Regions from separate parts of the Kurthia populi genome, predicted to be linked through region 1. Evidence: riboswitches for the same ligand, from Rfam matches in the RefSeq annotation. Region 1 holds a riboswitch; the other holds the start of a gene.

What was found. Region 1 has a riboswitch for thiamine pyrophosphate ahead of thiW (energy coupling factor transporter S component ThiW). Riboswitches for the same ligand answer to the same signal wherever they lie in the genome.
Region 2: it holds a riboswitch for thiamine pyrophosphate, as region 1 does, so the genes downstream of both, thiT (energy-coupled thiamine transporter ThiT) here and thiW (energy coupling factor transporter S component ThiW) in region 1, are expected to answer to the same signal.

Annotation. Positions count from the first base shown of each region.
Region 1 covers NZ_JBHUOR010000143.1:24,226-32,355, forward strand. The annotation lists gene ACFSY7_RS19790 (type IA DNA topoisomerase) at 1-1,596, opposite strand, end outside; gene ACFSY7_RS19795 (Maf family protein) at 1,593-2,198, opposite strand; gene cdd (cytidine deaminase) at 2,274-2,711, shown strand; gene ACFSY7_RS19805 (hypothetical protein) at 2,751-2,927, opposite strand; gene ACFSY7_RS19810 (GNAT family N-acetyltransferase) at 2,929-3,465, opposite strand; gene ACFSY7_RS19815 (MFS transporter) at 3,495-4,946, opposite strand; gene thiW (energy coupling factor transporter S component ThiW) at 5,052-5,531, opposite strand; TPP riboswitch at 5,590-5,698, opposite strand; gene cydC (thiol reductant ABC exporter subunit CydC) at 5,719-7,428, opposite strand; gene cydD (thiol reductant ABC exporter subunit CydD) at 7,412-8,130, opposite strand, start outside.
Region 2 covers NZ_JBHUOR010000117.1:962-9,091, forward strand. The annotation lists partial or broken gene ACFSY7_RS13225 (DEAD/DEAH box helicase) at 1-379, shown strand, start outside; gene ACFSY7_RS13230 (aminopeptidase) at 733-1,962, shown strand; gene ACFSY7_RS13235 (hypothetical protein) at 2,118-2,231, opposite strand; TPP riboswitch at 2,431-2,535, shown strand; gene thiT (energy-coupled thiamine transporter ThiT) at 2,635-3,189, shown strand; gene map (type I methionyl aminopeptidase) at 3,285-4,037, shown strand; gene ACFSY7_RS13250 (tryptophan-rich sensory protein) at 4,077-4,823, opposite strand; gene ACFSY7_RS13255 (polyphosphate kinase 2 family protein) at 4,980-5,756, shown strand; gene ACFSY7_RS13260 (GNAT family N-acetyltransferase) at 5,791-6,336, shown strand; gene ACFSY7_RS13265 (beta-class carbonic anhydrase) at 6,569-7,132, opposite strand; gene mreBH (rod-share determining protein MreBH) at 7,351-8,130, opposite strand, start outside.

The sequences.
Region 1 (8,130 bases):
CTCATGGCGTTTTATCGTTTCAATAATGCCCGCACGCGTCGCCTCGGTCCCAATGCCCTCTACCTCTTTTAAAATATCGCTCTCTGTCTCATCATCGACAAGCTTCCCGCATGTTTTCATCATTTGAATGAGCTGGCCCTCGGTAAATGGTTTCGGTGGCTTCGTTTCACCCTCATGGACATGAATAAGTGCGGCAACCTCCTCGTCCTGCTCGACAATCGGTAGCTTAGGCGGCTCCTTGTCATCCTTCTTCTGTGGCCATAGCTCCTGAAAGCCGCGGTCTTTTTCGACTTTACCGACCGAATAAAAGACAATATCCTGTACATTTGTTTCAATCGTCGTTTCCTCGTACATATAATCTCGGTGAAACATCGCCAGTGTCGTGCGCATAATTTCAACGTACAATCGTTTTTCAGGGTCACTTAATTTCGCGAGCTTCGCTACAGTCGGTACGGTTTTCGTCGGAATGATGGCATAGTGCTCCTCTACTTTTGAGGCATCGACATAGCGCTTCGACGGCGCAAGACTAGCGGGCTCAAAATTCGCCTTCATAATGTCCTGAAAGGCGGGTAATGCTTCTTTTAAATACGCAAACTCTGCTGGTGTAATGAACTGGCAATCCGAACGTGGATACGATACGAGCTTTTTCTCATACAATTTCTGTACTGTTTCAAGCACCATTTTCGGACTAAATTTCCATAGACGATTGGCCTTTTGCTGTAACGTTGACAGGGAATGCAGCTTTGGTGGTAAATTGCGCTTCATCTTTTTCGTCACTTTTTGAATCGTACCCGGTAATGGCGTATTCTCCGCAATACCTGCCTGCGTTAAAATCGCTAGTGCTTCTTCATACGTCTCCTTTTTCACCTTCGCCTTGCCACTATATTCCCCTTGTGCCGCATTGAATTTCCCCATTAGCTCATAAAATTTCTTCGGCTTAAAGTTTTCAATTTCACATTGGCGCTCATAAATCATAAAGACCGTTGGCGATTGCACGCGTCCAATCGACATGACCTCATTTAGCCCCTGCTGCTTTAACAGCACCGTATACAGACGACTCGCATTCATGCCAACAAGCCAGTCGCTAATTTGGCGTGTTTCGGCCTCTTTAAACATCCGTAAATCCTTCGCATTGTCTTGAAGCTGACGAAAGCCCGCACGAATTTCGTCGGCCTCTAGTGAATTAATCCATAAACGCTGAATCGGCTTATTGCGCACGCCGGCTTGACGCAAAATCGAATAAAAAATATTCGAGCCTTCGCGGTCCACGTCACAGGCATTAATTAAGACGTCTGCTCCCTTGAGTAATTTTTTCACTTCCTGGAATTGCTCCCACTTGCCTTTTGCTACTTTAAATTCATATTTTGAAGGAATCATCGGCAGCACATCTAGCTTCCAGCGCTTCCAAGCACTATCATACTCAGCCGGTGCCTTTAGCTCCACTAAATGGCCGATGCCCCATGTAATGACAGCCCCTGATGGAAAGACCTCATTTGGCGCAAGCTCAATAAAATGTTTTGTTTTTTTCGCGACAGGAAAGGCTTCTGCATACGCCTTTGCCTGCGATGGTTTTTCAGCTAATATGACAATGCTCATGCCTGCACCTCCTGTGTTTCGAGTTGTAGTAGGTTATGCTGTAGTAATTCGTCGGTTAAGCGACTAAGCGGAAGGCCTACAACCGTTAAGTAATCGCCGTCAATTTTTTCGACAAAAAAGACGCCATCCGTTTGAATGCCGTAGCCACCTGCCTTATCAAATGGATCTCCTGTTGCGACATATGCCTCAATAAAAGCATCCGAAACCATACGGAATGTCACTGATGTCGTTTCGACAAAACTATAGGTATTCTGTGCGGTGACAATCGCAACTGCCGTTAGGACCTCATGTGTTTTACCGCGTAGTTTTTGCAAATGCTGTACCGCTTCATTTGTCGTTTTTGGTTTATGTAAAAGCTGGTCATGATAGACAACAATCGTATCCGAGCCAATGACAACGGCATCTGGATGTTTAGCCGCGACGGCCTGTGCCTTTAATAACGCGACGTCTTGCACATATTGCGGTGCTGTCTGAAATGCCACGCTTGTCTCCTCAACATCGGCTGATTGCACGTCAAATGGTATATGGAGCTGTGCAAATAACTCACGACGGCGCGGTGACTGTGATGCTAAAATAAATGATGCTGTCGTTTGAAAATTCATAAAATCCCTCGCATTCTATCTAGTAATTTCATTTTAACATTCACTACTGCTTTACAAAAGGCAGAGCAATCAAGTATGTTTATCTATACACTACATAACAAAGGGGTACTTTTTATGAATAAAGAACAGTTAATGAACGAGGCGCGCGGCGTCTTAAAAAACTCGTATAGCCCATACTCCAAATTTCCAGTAGGAGCTGCGTTACTTTTAACAGATGGCTCGGTCATTACGGGCGTCAATGTTGAAAATGTGTCATTTGGTGCCACAAACTGTGCAGAGCGTACGGCGATTTTCACGGCGCTAACACAGGGGTATAAAAAAGGCGATTTTGTAGCGATTGCCGTTGCCGGTGATACGGACGATTTCTTACCACCATGTAGCATTTGCCGCCAAGTCATGGCTGAATTTTTCACACCGAATATGCCGGTTTATTTAACAAATCGCGCGGGGGATATTAAAGAGCTTGCGTTAAAAGAATTATTACCGTTTGCGTTTACGGAATTAGACATGTAAGCAAAAAGGAGCCGCAATACTGCGCCTCCTTTTTTCATGCTATTTTTTTCTCTTTGCATACCATTTTAAAAGTAAATACCAACCACCGACAAAAATAACGAGGCCGACAATCGTTGGACCAAATACGACACGCCCAACGACGAGATAGCTAACAATTAGCATGACAACGAGCCACGCTAATGCAAAAAATAATACAAATTGCCATGGAATCTTCATATTACGAACGTTCCCCTTCCAATAGTGCATACACCGCATGGTCGACAAAATGGTCATACAGCCATTCCGACTCACGCGCGATACCCTCCTGTGTAAAGCCAAGGCGCTCGGGAATGGCACGACTTGCACGATTTTCAACGGCTGCACGAATTTCAACACGATGAAGCTTTACGGCATCAAATAAATAGTCGACAAGTCTTGCGACACTGCGCGTCATAAGACCATGCCCTTGAAAGTCTTCCGCAAGCCAGTAGCCAATCGATGTCGAACGATTTTCACGATCGAGCGCATGTGTGCCAACCGTCCCTGCAAACTGTCCCTTATATAAAATCGCCATATTTAAAATGCCTGATACCGCAAATTGCTTTTCGGTGAAGGCGATAAATTGACGCGTATCTAAAATCGTTTTCGTGCCATCAACCCACGGAAGCCATTCGCGTAAGTAGCTACGGTGTTCATCTACTGCTGCAAACATCGCCTCTGCATGCGCATCACTTAATTGTTGTAACGTTGTGTGCGCATCTAATTGCCATTCCATTCTAAACGCCCCCTTTAACTATGCGCTTATTATAGCATGTCGCGGTCCCTCGTAACGCTTAAGAGACAACTTGCGATTAGTAAAACCCCTGCAATGACATAAAATTGACCGGTAAGTGACAATGGTAATAACGCCAGCCCCGATGAGCCAACGACCGTACCAAGCGAGAAGAACGCATAAAAATACCCGTACGCACGCCCTCTTGTTTGTTCGGTCGTTCCTTCAATAAGCATGCGATTCATTGCGGGGAATAATAGCGCAAAGCCAACACCATACAAGGCAAGTATCGCATAAAGGAACACTTGCGACGTTGTGATACTAATAAAAAACTGACTGATTCCAATAAAGGCAATCCCTAACACCATGAGCCATTTAGCAGACCATTTATCAAATACATAACGTGTTGGCAGTACAAATAATAAGACCGCCACAATGCCAAACATACTCATCAGCGTGCCACTTAACCGCGATTCATAGCCTAATAATTCGATACGAATTGGTAATAAATACGCCAGCGCCCCTTGTGACATCATCAGCAAAAAGGCCGCCATAAAGGCACGTATGGCGCGTGTATTCCAGCTAAACGTTTGTTGCGTCGTCTGCGATTTCTTTTTCACCGTTAGCTGGAAAAATATTAATGCCACAACGACAACGGCACCAATGATTGCGACCGTCATCAGCACAAATGGTACCGAGGTACGCGTTGCCACAATGCCGCTATAAGCTGGGCCTAAAATCGCCGCAATGCCGACAAAGGCACCCGTTAATGCCGACTGACTGCCCTGTGTTTGCTGGGCTGTTTGATTGGCGACAAGCGTAAAGGCGGCCGGTGTAATAAGTCCTGCCACAAAGCCATGACAGGCACGTAGTACGAGCAAGGTGGTCGGTGAATCAATAACCGTATATGCACATAATGATAGCACCGTAAGCATCAGTCCAATTATTGCAATACGCTTCGCTCCCACACGGTCAGTTAAAATACCCGACGCCATATTCCCAAACATATTCGTAAAGGAATACATCCCAACGACAAGTCCGGCTATCATCGTCGAAGCGCCTAATGACAGTGCAAAGGTACTCATGACGGGAAGCTGTGCGAATAAATCGAGAAACGTAAAGAAAATCGCACCATACAATAACCAAATTTGTTTAAATGGTTGCGGTCGATAACGTGCTTCAGCCCGCTTTATGTATCGATCGAATAAAAAGTTCCCAAATGGGATAAAGGCAACAAAGACCGCTACAATGGAATAAACAATGGGCCATTGCATACGTAACTGGGCCCACGCAATCGACGCGAGATACAACATAAAAATGGCGCCATGCAAACTGCCCATAATCGTTACCGCTAGTGGCAAATCCCACACATATTTTAGTGGCATCGCGACACCTAATAAAATTAATAGCGATAGGCCGTCTAAAATGCCCATCGTTCGTAAAAATTGCACAGCTTTTGAGTGCACAGTATTCCCTTCTTCCATTATTCATTACTAAAAAGTATACCGCATACTTGTCGCTATTGGCTTCTATTGTGCCTGTATTTGGCAATAAAAAAAGCCGACGTCGTTCATACGTCGGCTTTTACACTACTGAATCGCTAAATAGCGTGTTGGGACAGCTTTTAGTATCGCGAGCGCTAGCATGGCGCCTGTCACCGTCGACAATAAAAAGGACGGCATGAAAAATAACGCAGATACCGCGGGTGCATGCATAAAGAACATACTATAAGGTACCGCAACAAGGGATGCGATGATGCCTGTGCCAATTATTTCCCCACTGATTGCGGCTATGCGTCTTTTCGTTATCCTATAGAGCATACCTGCAAGCACTGCCCCTATAACACTTCCTGGAATGGCTAATAAAGTCCCCGTCCCCATCATCAGTCGAATAAGTGATGCCAATATAGCCTGTATAATTGCCGGAATCGGCCCTAGTGTTACCGTGCAAATAATGGTCATCATATGCTGAATGGGCGCCACTTTTGCCACACCAATCGGGATGCTCACAACACTTGAGCCGATAACACAAATCGCGATATACATCGCTAATAACGTCATTTTTTTCATATAAAAAGCCCCTCTCTTTCTGATGCGATTGCCAAAAGAAAAAGAGCCAGGCCCTTATTATCTTTGTAAGTTGCTTCCCTCCGCTAGTATGAACTAGATCAGGTTTCAAGGATTAAGCGGCTGTAGCGCTCTCTCAGTCAGTCACACTGACACTCCTAGCAATCGTCCCCGCTACTGTATCATAAAATTAGTCAAATGGATAGTCTAAGTCGTATAATTTTCGGTATCTTGCGTCATCTGCTAACAACTGTTCATGCGAACCTTTTACACGCACTCGACCATTTTCAAGCATATAAATGGTATCCATATGAGCCATTGCTGCTAAATGGTGTGTAATCCATACGACTGTTTTATTGCTAAGAACCTCAAATATCGTATGAATCAATTCCTGCTCAGTTACGGGGTCTAAACCAACAGTTGGCTCATCTAATAATACAATGGGCGTTTGCTGTAATAAAATACGAGCAAGCGCGATACGCTGACGTTCCCCACCAGAAAAGCGTGTGCCAAGTTCTTCGACACGCGTGTCATAGCCATGTGGTAATGTCTCAATCATCTCATGCAACTGAACTTTTTTCGCCGCTTCAATGACCTCCGCATCACTTGCCGAAACATTTCCAAGTCGAATATTATTCATAATCGTCGTATCAAATAAATACGGCTTTTGTTCTAAGACCGCGATAAGCTGTGATGTGTCATGACGTAGCGTATGCATATGCACGCCGTTAATCGTTACCGTACCAGCAGTCGGCTTATACGCCCCCAGTAATAACTTACCAAGCGTACTTTTACCGGTACCTGTTTTCCCTAAAATCGCGACTTTTTGACGTGGGTGCCATGTCATTGATACATCCCGGAGTACGGTCCTATTATCATATTGAAAAGCGACATTTGATATATCAACGGTATAAGGCCCAGTAGGTAATGTAGTGCATGGCTGTGCGTCTTCGCTTCGTCCCTCGACTTCCATAAGACGTGCAAATGACGTGTCATAACTTGGGAAATGGCTAATTGCATCGCTAATTGGCATAAACGCTTCAAGTAGCGGTAACGCAACAAGTACAAAGGCCGCAATCCACATTGGATGAAAAACAGCAGTTTGCGCCATGTCGCTTCCAAACATAACTAATAGAATCACTGACGCAGCAGCGACTACTTGAAAAACAATCGAACGTCGACGACTCGATGCTTCAATTTTTGCTTCTAGTCGGTCATAACGCGCAGCAATTTGTTGTTTCCCGGCAATCATTTGATCTGCACGACCGCTTAATTTCCAGTCTGTTGCACCCATTACAGCATCTGTTAAGTCATTATAAAGTTCCGCCCGCACTATTTTCATATCAAGCATATGTTGTCGATTGCGTTTTAATGCTACATATGGCAATACAAATACAAGGATGCCAAATAGCAAAGCTAACAACAAAGCATATGGAATGCTAAATACACCCAATGCGATAATCGCGATGCCATACAATATAAGTGCAAATAGCGCTGGGAAAATTGTTTTTAAATAAAAGTTTTGCAAATGCTCTAAGTCATCGGCCAGTAACCCTAATAAATCGCCGATTGCATAACGTTCTTTTAAAACGAGCGCCTGCGTCTCTAATCGTTGAAATAATCGCACGCGCATTTTTGATAACACGGCTAATACAAAGGAATGGCTTGCAAGCTGTTGTAAATAATTAAGTACGGGACGTGAAATCCCAAATGCACGTACTAAGACAATTGGCACGTAGACAAGCAAGATATTTTCAGGTCGTAATGACGACTTTGAAATTAAATATCCCGATGTAAACAAGAGTGCACATGCAGCAATGAGTGCACCCACGCCGAAAAGAATCGTCAATATAAGCAGGCCTTTATGCGCTTTTACATAAGGCTTAATCCAATCGTTCATGACATTTTCCTCCTTGTGCGGCAATAAGTGCAGCATAGTGACCTTGTTGTTTCATAAGTTGTTCATGGGTGCCAACTTCGACAATTTCACCATCATCAATGACAATAATCCGGTCCATATTGTGCATCCAATGCAAGCGATGCGTTGCAAAAAAGACAAGACGCTCGTCAAATAACGGTAATATGCGCTCCTTTAATTCCGCTTCCGTTTCGATATCTAGATGCGCGGTCGGTTCATCGAATAATAATATGCGGCGGTCTTCCAGAAAAGCACGTGCTAGCGCAATTCGTTGTTCTTGTCCTCCACTCAATATTCTTCCAGATTCCCCAATCCATTCATCTAAACCATGGGGCAATGCCTCAATTACTTCACGTAATCCCGCACGATCACAAGCCGCTATAATCGCCTCCTCACTCGCATGTGGTGTATAAAAGGCAATGTTATTGCGTAATGTATCGTGAAAAATATAAGGGTGTTGTGGAATATAATACAATTGGCGTTGCCAATCTGCATTGTATAACGATGGTAATACTTGACCATTAACCGTAATACGGCCGCCTGTCGTAGTTAAAAACCCTCCAAGTAATGATAATAACGTTGATTTCCCGGCACCTGACGCACCAATAATGCCAATTTTCTCATAGCCTTGTGCCGTTACATGCCACGCTTTTGGTATTACACGATCTTTAACACGGACGCCAT
Region 2 (8,130 bases), on a different contig from region 1:
AGATCAATTATTAATGAAAGAAACGAAGTTACATTACCGCCAAGCACCAATCGTGACACTTCATGCAGATATGAAAAAAGAAGAGCGCAAAAGAGCACTTGATGCATTCCGTAAAGGGGAGGCACGCGTGCTAATCGCGACAGATGTTGCAGCGCGTGGATTAGATGTAGAAGGCTTAACGCATGTTATTCATGTGGATGTACCGGTTTCACAAGAGCAATACACACACCGTTCAGGTCGTACAGGTCGTGCAGGGAAAAGCGGTGAAGTGCTAACATTATTAGTAGGTCCTTCTGAAAAACAATATAAACAAATCACCCGTTCATTAGATGAAAAACCGACTGAAAAGATTTGGGATAAAGGCGGTCTCGTAAAAGGGAAAGGTTTTTATTCAGCTGGTCCTGCGAAAAAAGGCAGAAACTCTGACAATTCTAAAAAGAAAGACTATAATAAGCAGTATGATAACCGTTCAGAACGTAAATATGACGATAAACCGTACAAAAAACGTTATGACGGTGACACTACTCGTAAGGACGAAGGCAAACGCCCATTCAAAAAGTATGATGAAAATTCATATAAAAAAAATGATGAAGGTAAACGCTCATATAAAAAGAACGGCGAAGAAAATCGCTCATTCAAAAAGTATGATAACGAAGGTACTCGTAGCGGCTCATACAAAAAGAATGATGGCAGCAAACGTCCATATAAAAAACGCTAAGGGGTCGATTAATGATGACATTCGAAGAAAAATTAGCTCAATTTGCTGAGCTTGCTGTAAAAGTAGGGACAAACATTCAGCAAGGTCAAACGCTTTTAATTAACACAACAGTGGATACAATCGAGTTTACTCGTTTAGTTGTGAAAGAAGCATATAAAGCTGGCGCAGCACGCGTAACCGTGAACTACTCAGATGATGTAGTCGCACGACAATTATTTGAAAATGCATCAGTAGAAGAGTTTGAAAAATTCCCTCGTTGGATTACAGAGCAACGTGATGAGTTGATTGAACGTGGTGGCGCACTTCTTTGGATTGATGCAGCAGATCCAGACTTAATGGCTGGCATCCCTGTTGAAAAAATTTCAGCAAACCAAAAAGCGTCAGGTAAAGCATTAGAAAACTATCGTGATGCTGTAATGAATGATAAAATCGCATGGTCAATCATTGCGATTCCGTCGAAAAAATGGGCAGCGAAAGTATTCCCTGAATTACCTGAAGAAGAACAAGTTCCTGCAATGTGGGAAGCAATCTTCAAAACGGTACGTATCGGTGAAGGTAGCGCCGTTGAAAACTGGCAAGCTCACTTGAAAAACTTACATGTGCGCGGTGATTTAATGAATGAAAAGCATTTTGCTAAATTACATTACACAGCGCCAGGTACGGATTTAATTGTTGGCTTACCAGACAAACACATTTGGGCAACTGGCTCTAGTAAAACACCACAAGGCACTGAATTCGTCGCAAATATGCCAACAGAGGAAGTCTTTACATTGCCATCTAAATACGATGTAAACGGCTATGTGTCATCAACAAAACCACTTGTCTATCAAGGGAATATTATCGACAACTTCAAATTAACTTTTGAAAATGGCGTGATTGTGAAAGCAGAGGCACAGCAAGGTGAGGAATTATTAAATGAGTTGATTAAAGCGGATGAAGGCTCTAAATACATTGGTGAAATCGCACTTGTACCACATGAATCACCAATTTCAGCATCTGGCTTACTTTATTACAACACATTATTTGATGAAAATGCATCCAATCATATCGCAATTGGTGCAGCATATCCAACTTGTTATGAGGGTGGTAGCGAGCTATCTGAAGAGGAAATGGATAAAGCAGGCATCAATGTTTCAATTACACATGAAGACTTTATGGTCGGTAGTGCGGAAATGGACATCGATGGCATCCATGCAGACGGGACAGTAGAAGCTGTATTCCGTAAAGGTGCTTGGGCATTTTAATAAAAAGAAAATAGACTTTGACATACATCTAAAAATAACCGCTCCTATGAGCATAAGAAAAACCGGAACCGCGCTATGGCGCAGTTCCGGTTTTTCGTTGTGAACGCTAAAAAAGAAACATGACGTGTTTTGTCCCAGTCTCTTTTTAAATGTCCTTAACGGCGATTTGTAGATTGTGACGCTTTTTTATTATTTAATACTTTTTTCACGATTGGATAAACGACAGGTGCTAATTTAACAGCTGTGCTAATTACTTTTTTTAAGTTCATTATGCATAACCTCACTTTTTAGTAGTTAGTATAGTATTACCGTTGTTGAATTTCTTTAAACGTACAGTACTTTAATTGCTTGTACAATATTGTGAATAAACGGTTCATCTTATTTACGGAAGCGCGTGTGAAAAGTTTCAAAAAGGTTGAAAGCTTGAGCATTTTTCCGTACAATAGGGTTGTTCAATAAACGAGATGTAACAACCACAAGGGGAGCTATTAAAATAGCTGAGAGTGAAGTGCGACTTCTAACCCTTAGAACCTGTAAGTTAATGCTTGCGAAGGAATGTGGATAGACAGCTGACGCTATGCGATGTCAGGGATCTTTCCCTGGCATCGCTTTTTTCATATCTATCTAATCCAACTGGTTTGATTTGTACATCAACATTGGAGGTTGAAGGGATTGAACAGTAAAAATTTATTAATGATGGTCGAAATCGCCATTTTCGCGGCCATCGGTATTATTTTAGATAAGCTGACATTTAGCTTATGGCCACAGGGCGGCTCGATTAGTCTTGTGATGGTGCCAATCGTCATTATGGCGTTTCGCTGGGGCACAGTGGCAGGGCTTGTGACGGGCTTATTAATCGGTACGATGAATGCGATGTTTGGCGGCTTTATTTTAACACCGCTACAAGGCTTTATTGATTACTTCTTTGCGTTTACTGTAGTAGGGCTTGCAGGGCTTTTACGTCCACTTGTTACACGTGCCCAAACAGCGAGTGAGAAGGCCTTGTACATTACAATAGGGACGATTATCGGCGGTTTAATTCGCTATGTAGCTCATGCAACAGCTGGCTATGTATTCTTCTCTGAATATGCGGGTGACCAAAATCCACTAATTTATACGATTGTCTATAATGGTTCGTACATGGTGCCAGCCATTATTTTAACGGCAGCGATTGTTAGTCTACTCATGACAAAGGCACCGAAACTATTGGAGCCTAAAAAACGATAAAGAAACGAAGGAACTGAATTAATTCAGTTCCTTTTTCGTCATGAAAAAAGTGTGATATAGTAGAAGAAGATTCAATATAAAGGAGATCTTGAACGATGATTGTGAAAACGCAAGAAGAATTTGATGCGTTAATGAAAGCAGGCCGTGCAATGGCTGAAATTCGTGACGCCCTTAAAAATGCGACAAAACCTGGTGTGACAACAAAAGAATTAGATGAATTAGCTGGTAAATTATTCGAAGAAAAAGGTGCTGTATCAGGCCCTAAAGCAGAATATGACTTCCCAGGTTATACATGTATTAGTGTAAATGAATGTGTTGCCCATGGTATTCCGGACAACCGTAAACTACAAGAAGGCGATATGATTAACATTGATGTATCAGGCCATGTAGACGGTTTCTATGCAGATACAGGTGTATCATTTGTTGTAGGCGATGTTGAAAAACCAGAACTTCAAATCCTTTGCGATGTGGCTCAAAGCTCATTTGACCGCGCAATGGCAAAAATTAAACCAGGTGCGCGCTTGAACCAAATCGGTAAAGCTGTAGAACGTGAAGCACATGATAAAGGTTTAAAAGTAATCATGAACTTAACAGGCCATGGTGTAGGTCATTCATTACATGAAGAACCTCAATACGTTTTAAACTACTATGATGCATGGGATGCAACAATGATGAAAGAAGGCATGGTTTTCGCTGTAGAACCATTCATTTCTCAAGCTGCTGAAAACATCGTAGAGGGCACAGATGGCTGGGCATTCTTAACACCAGATAAATCATTTGTTGCACAATTAGAACATACAGTTATCGTAACGAAAAATGGTCCTGTATTAACAACAAAAATCGATTAATTTCAATAAAAAAAGACTGTAGCGGAAGCGTTTCTTCTGTTACAGTCTTTTTTTATTTGCGTTAGATGGCAAACGTTTGCGTATGAAAATGATCCCAACAATCAAGACGCCGCTTAAAAATAATGCAGCTGTTGTGACAAGCAATTCATTGAAAGTATTAGCAATGGCTACACCAATTAAAAACCAAATGAATACAGCGGGAAAGGCGGCGTCATAAAGATGGAAGCGGATTGCGAGTGCAAGTGCGGCTGCACACGTTAACAATACAACAGCCCATAGCTGACGACTAAGGCCAAAATCAATGAGGTTATTCGAAATAAACAGGAAGCCGATAGTTAAAAAAGTGAGGAATGCTATAGCAGCAAATGCAATTGAAATTGGCAGGCGTCCATTCATTTTATTCTCTGTTAATGGGTAGGTTAAATACAGTATGAATAAGCAGATAGAGATCACAGCTAGTGCCGCAAGTGCAAGAATAAATTGCTCATAATGCCATAAATTAATCCAAACGATAAATACAATCGAGCTTATCGCAAATAAAATGGCTTGCGTGAGTGTTAGTGCAGAAGCTGTATGGCGCTTTTGCCATTGCGCAAAAACCCAATAAGCGAGTAATATCAAAGCGCCTGGGAATAGCCAATAAACGTATAGAGCTGGAAACATTAATATTTTATAACTGTAGGCCAGTTCAAGTGCCGTATGATTGTTGAGTGGTAGTGCATAAGCAGATAAGCTGGCGATAAATAAAGCGATGAACGCCAACAGAACAATTAAAAATCTGCCCAATGATAACCCCTCCTAAAAATAAAGATATACGTATTAGTATACCTCATGAATCGCGTGCAACAATTTTCATTTCTGTGAACATTCTTCGAACATACGCATATATTGCGCTTTAGCACTGCATAGCTGTAAAATATATGTAATCTACTAAAGGGAGCGATGAAGTTGGTACAAAAAATTGACAAGCTAGATTTATCGAAAAAGTTGAGTGACCAAATTTCGTATAAAAAGGAATTAAAGAAGCTACAATATGAAATGTTGAACATTCAACAGTTTTTATTTAAGCATGATATTGGCTTAATTTTAGGCTTTGAAGGAATGGATGCAGCTGGTAAAGGTGGCGCCATCAAACGACTAACAGAGCGTCTTGACCCACGTGGTTATATCGTACATCCGATTGCTGCACCAACACCAGAGGAATTGAAATACAATCATTTACAACGTTTTTGGAATCGACTACCTGCAAGAGGTCAAATCGGTATTTTTGACCGCACATGGTATGGTCGTGTGCTCGTTGAACGTATTGAGGGCTTTGCGAAGAAAAAAGAATGGAAACGTGCCTACGAAGAATTAAATCAGTTTGAAAAAGTGCTAACAGATGATAATTATATTGTGTTAAAATTTTGGGTGCAGATTTCAGAGGAAGAGCAACTTCAACGTTTTAAAGACCGTAAAGAAGATCCGTATAAGCAATGGAAATTAACAGATGAGGATTGGCGCAATCGTGAAAAATGGCCTTTATACGTAGAAGCTGCTGATGAAATGTTTGAAAAAACGGATAAAAAGAATGCACCGTGGGTATTAATAGAGGGTAATGATAAAAAATACGCGCGTATTGAAGTGTTGAAACAAGTTATTAAACATGTCACAGCAGAATGTGAAAAACGTGGTCTCACAATCACAGACCCTGCAGAGGCAGTTTCAAAAGAAGTTTAACCTGACACGCCGTAGATAAAGAGAAGGTGTAGCGATGGTCGTTTTAAACGGAGAACAATGTTTTTTACGGACGTTACAAGAAGAGGATGTTCGTCAGATGACGGAACTTGTACGCCGCAATAAAGTGTATTGGTCTATTTATGAGCCGAGGCATCCTTCGGAGTATTACACGGAGAAAATTCAATTGCGTAAAATTCAAGAATCCATTCGTCAAATGCAGATGCGTAGAGAATTTAGTTTTGGTATTTTTTTACGCGGTTCGCAGGAGCTCATTGGTCATATTTCGATTTATGCTATTAAACGCTTGCCTTTCTCGAGTGCATTTGTTGGGTATTCATTGGATGAGGCCCAGACGGGAAAAGGGATTGCGACAGAGGCACTGGAGCTTATTTGTCGCTTTGCGTTTGAGGATATTGGGATTCACCGTTTAGAAGCTTATGTATCACCGAAAAATGTCGGCTCTGTGCGTGTGCTAGAAAAGGCAAAATTTGACCAAGAGGGCCTCTTGAAGCAACTGCTATATGTGAATGGAGAGTGGGAAGACCATTATATGTACGCATTACTTGAAGACGTTTATTGAAAGGGTAAGGCCACCTTTAGACGCTGGTGGAAACGCTATAAAGCGCTGTTGAATCAATAAAAGAAGAGACTGGTACAAAACACGTCATGTTCCTTTTTTAGCGTTCATAACGAAAAACCGGAACCGCACTTTGGCGCGATTCCGGTTTTTCTTATGTTCATATGAGAGGTTGTTTTTACACGTATGTCAAAGCCTCTTTTTTAGTTGAGTCTAACTCAATCAAAAATTTAAATTAGTCTGTGTAACCACTTGTTACTAAATCAAGTTTTCCTGTTTCAGGATCAATTACTAAGCCATGTACAGGAATTTCTTTTGATACTAATGGGTGGTTACGGATAACGTCTACACTATGTTCAACGTTTTTCGTTACATCGCCAAAGCCTTTTAGCCATTGGTTTAAGTCAACGCCAGAATATTGAACGTTTTTAATTGTTTCTACGCTGATGCCACGTTGTTTCATATTTTCTAGGACAACTGCTGGATCTACGGCACTCATACCGCAGTCATAGTGACCAACAACGAAGATTTCATCTGCTTGTAGAGCATAGATTGCAACAAGAAGACTACGCATGATACCACCGAATGGGTGACTCACTGTTGCGCCAGCACTTTTAACCATTTTTACATCCCCATTATGAATGTTCATTGCTTTTGGTAAAAGTTCTACAAGGCGCGTATCCATACACGTTAAGATTACATAGTGCTTGTCTGGATATTTGCTTGTGATGTAAGGTTCATATTGTTTTTCTTCTACGAACGTACCGTTAAAATCTAAAATATCATCTAATACTGCCATTATGATATTTCCCCCTTTATGTCAGAAAAAATCTGAATTTGTGTTAGTACACATTTTTTATTGTATCGAAAATTAGTATAAAAATATATTACTTTGACACAAATTAGACAATAATGGCGTTGGACTATAAAATTTTGTTTATTTATCAGAAAGTTTGAAAAATAAAGTGCTATATAACAGAAATAAAAAAACATGCTTCGGCATGTTTTTTTACTGGACTATTTGATTTTTGATTTTGATACTAAATCAAGTGAGTCGATTGAGCGACCTGTACCGATGGCAACAGATTCAAGTGGAGACGGGGCAAGATGAACAGGAACTAATAATACTTCACGTAACCATTCTGTCATGCCTTTAAGTAATGAACCGCCACCTGTAAGAACAATGCCTTCCTCGACAATGTCCCCGGCTAGTTCTGGTGGACAGTTTTCAAGAGAGCGACGAATCATTTCTAAAATAGAAAGCATTGATTCTTTTAAGCATTCTTGAATTTCAGTAGAAGTGATTGTCACTGCTTGTGGTAAGCCACGTACGATATCGCGACCACTAACAGTCATTTCTTCTTCTGTGTGCTCAACTGGCGCATAGCCAATCTCTTTTTTTAGACGCTCTGCAGTCGGAATACCGATAAGAACGCTATATTTTTGACGTATATAGTGAACGATTTCTTCATTGAAGCGGTCGCCACCAATTTTTAATGTATTGGATGTCACGATACCACCAAATGAAATGATGCCAACTTCTGTTGTGCCACCGCCGATATCGACGATTACACTAGCAATTGGTTCTTGAATAGGTAAATCTGCACCGATAGCCGCTGCGACAGGCTCGTCAATTAAAAAGACGTCCTTTGCACCGCATTGTGTTGCCGCATCTTTAATCGCTAGGCGCTCTACAGATGTTGCTCCAGATGGCGCACAAATTACGACATTTGGTTTGCGAAATGATGTGCCGTTTTTAATTGCACGATCTAGAACTGTTTTTAACATGGCTACAGT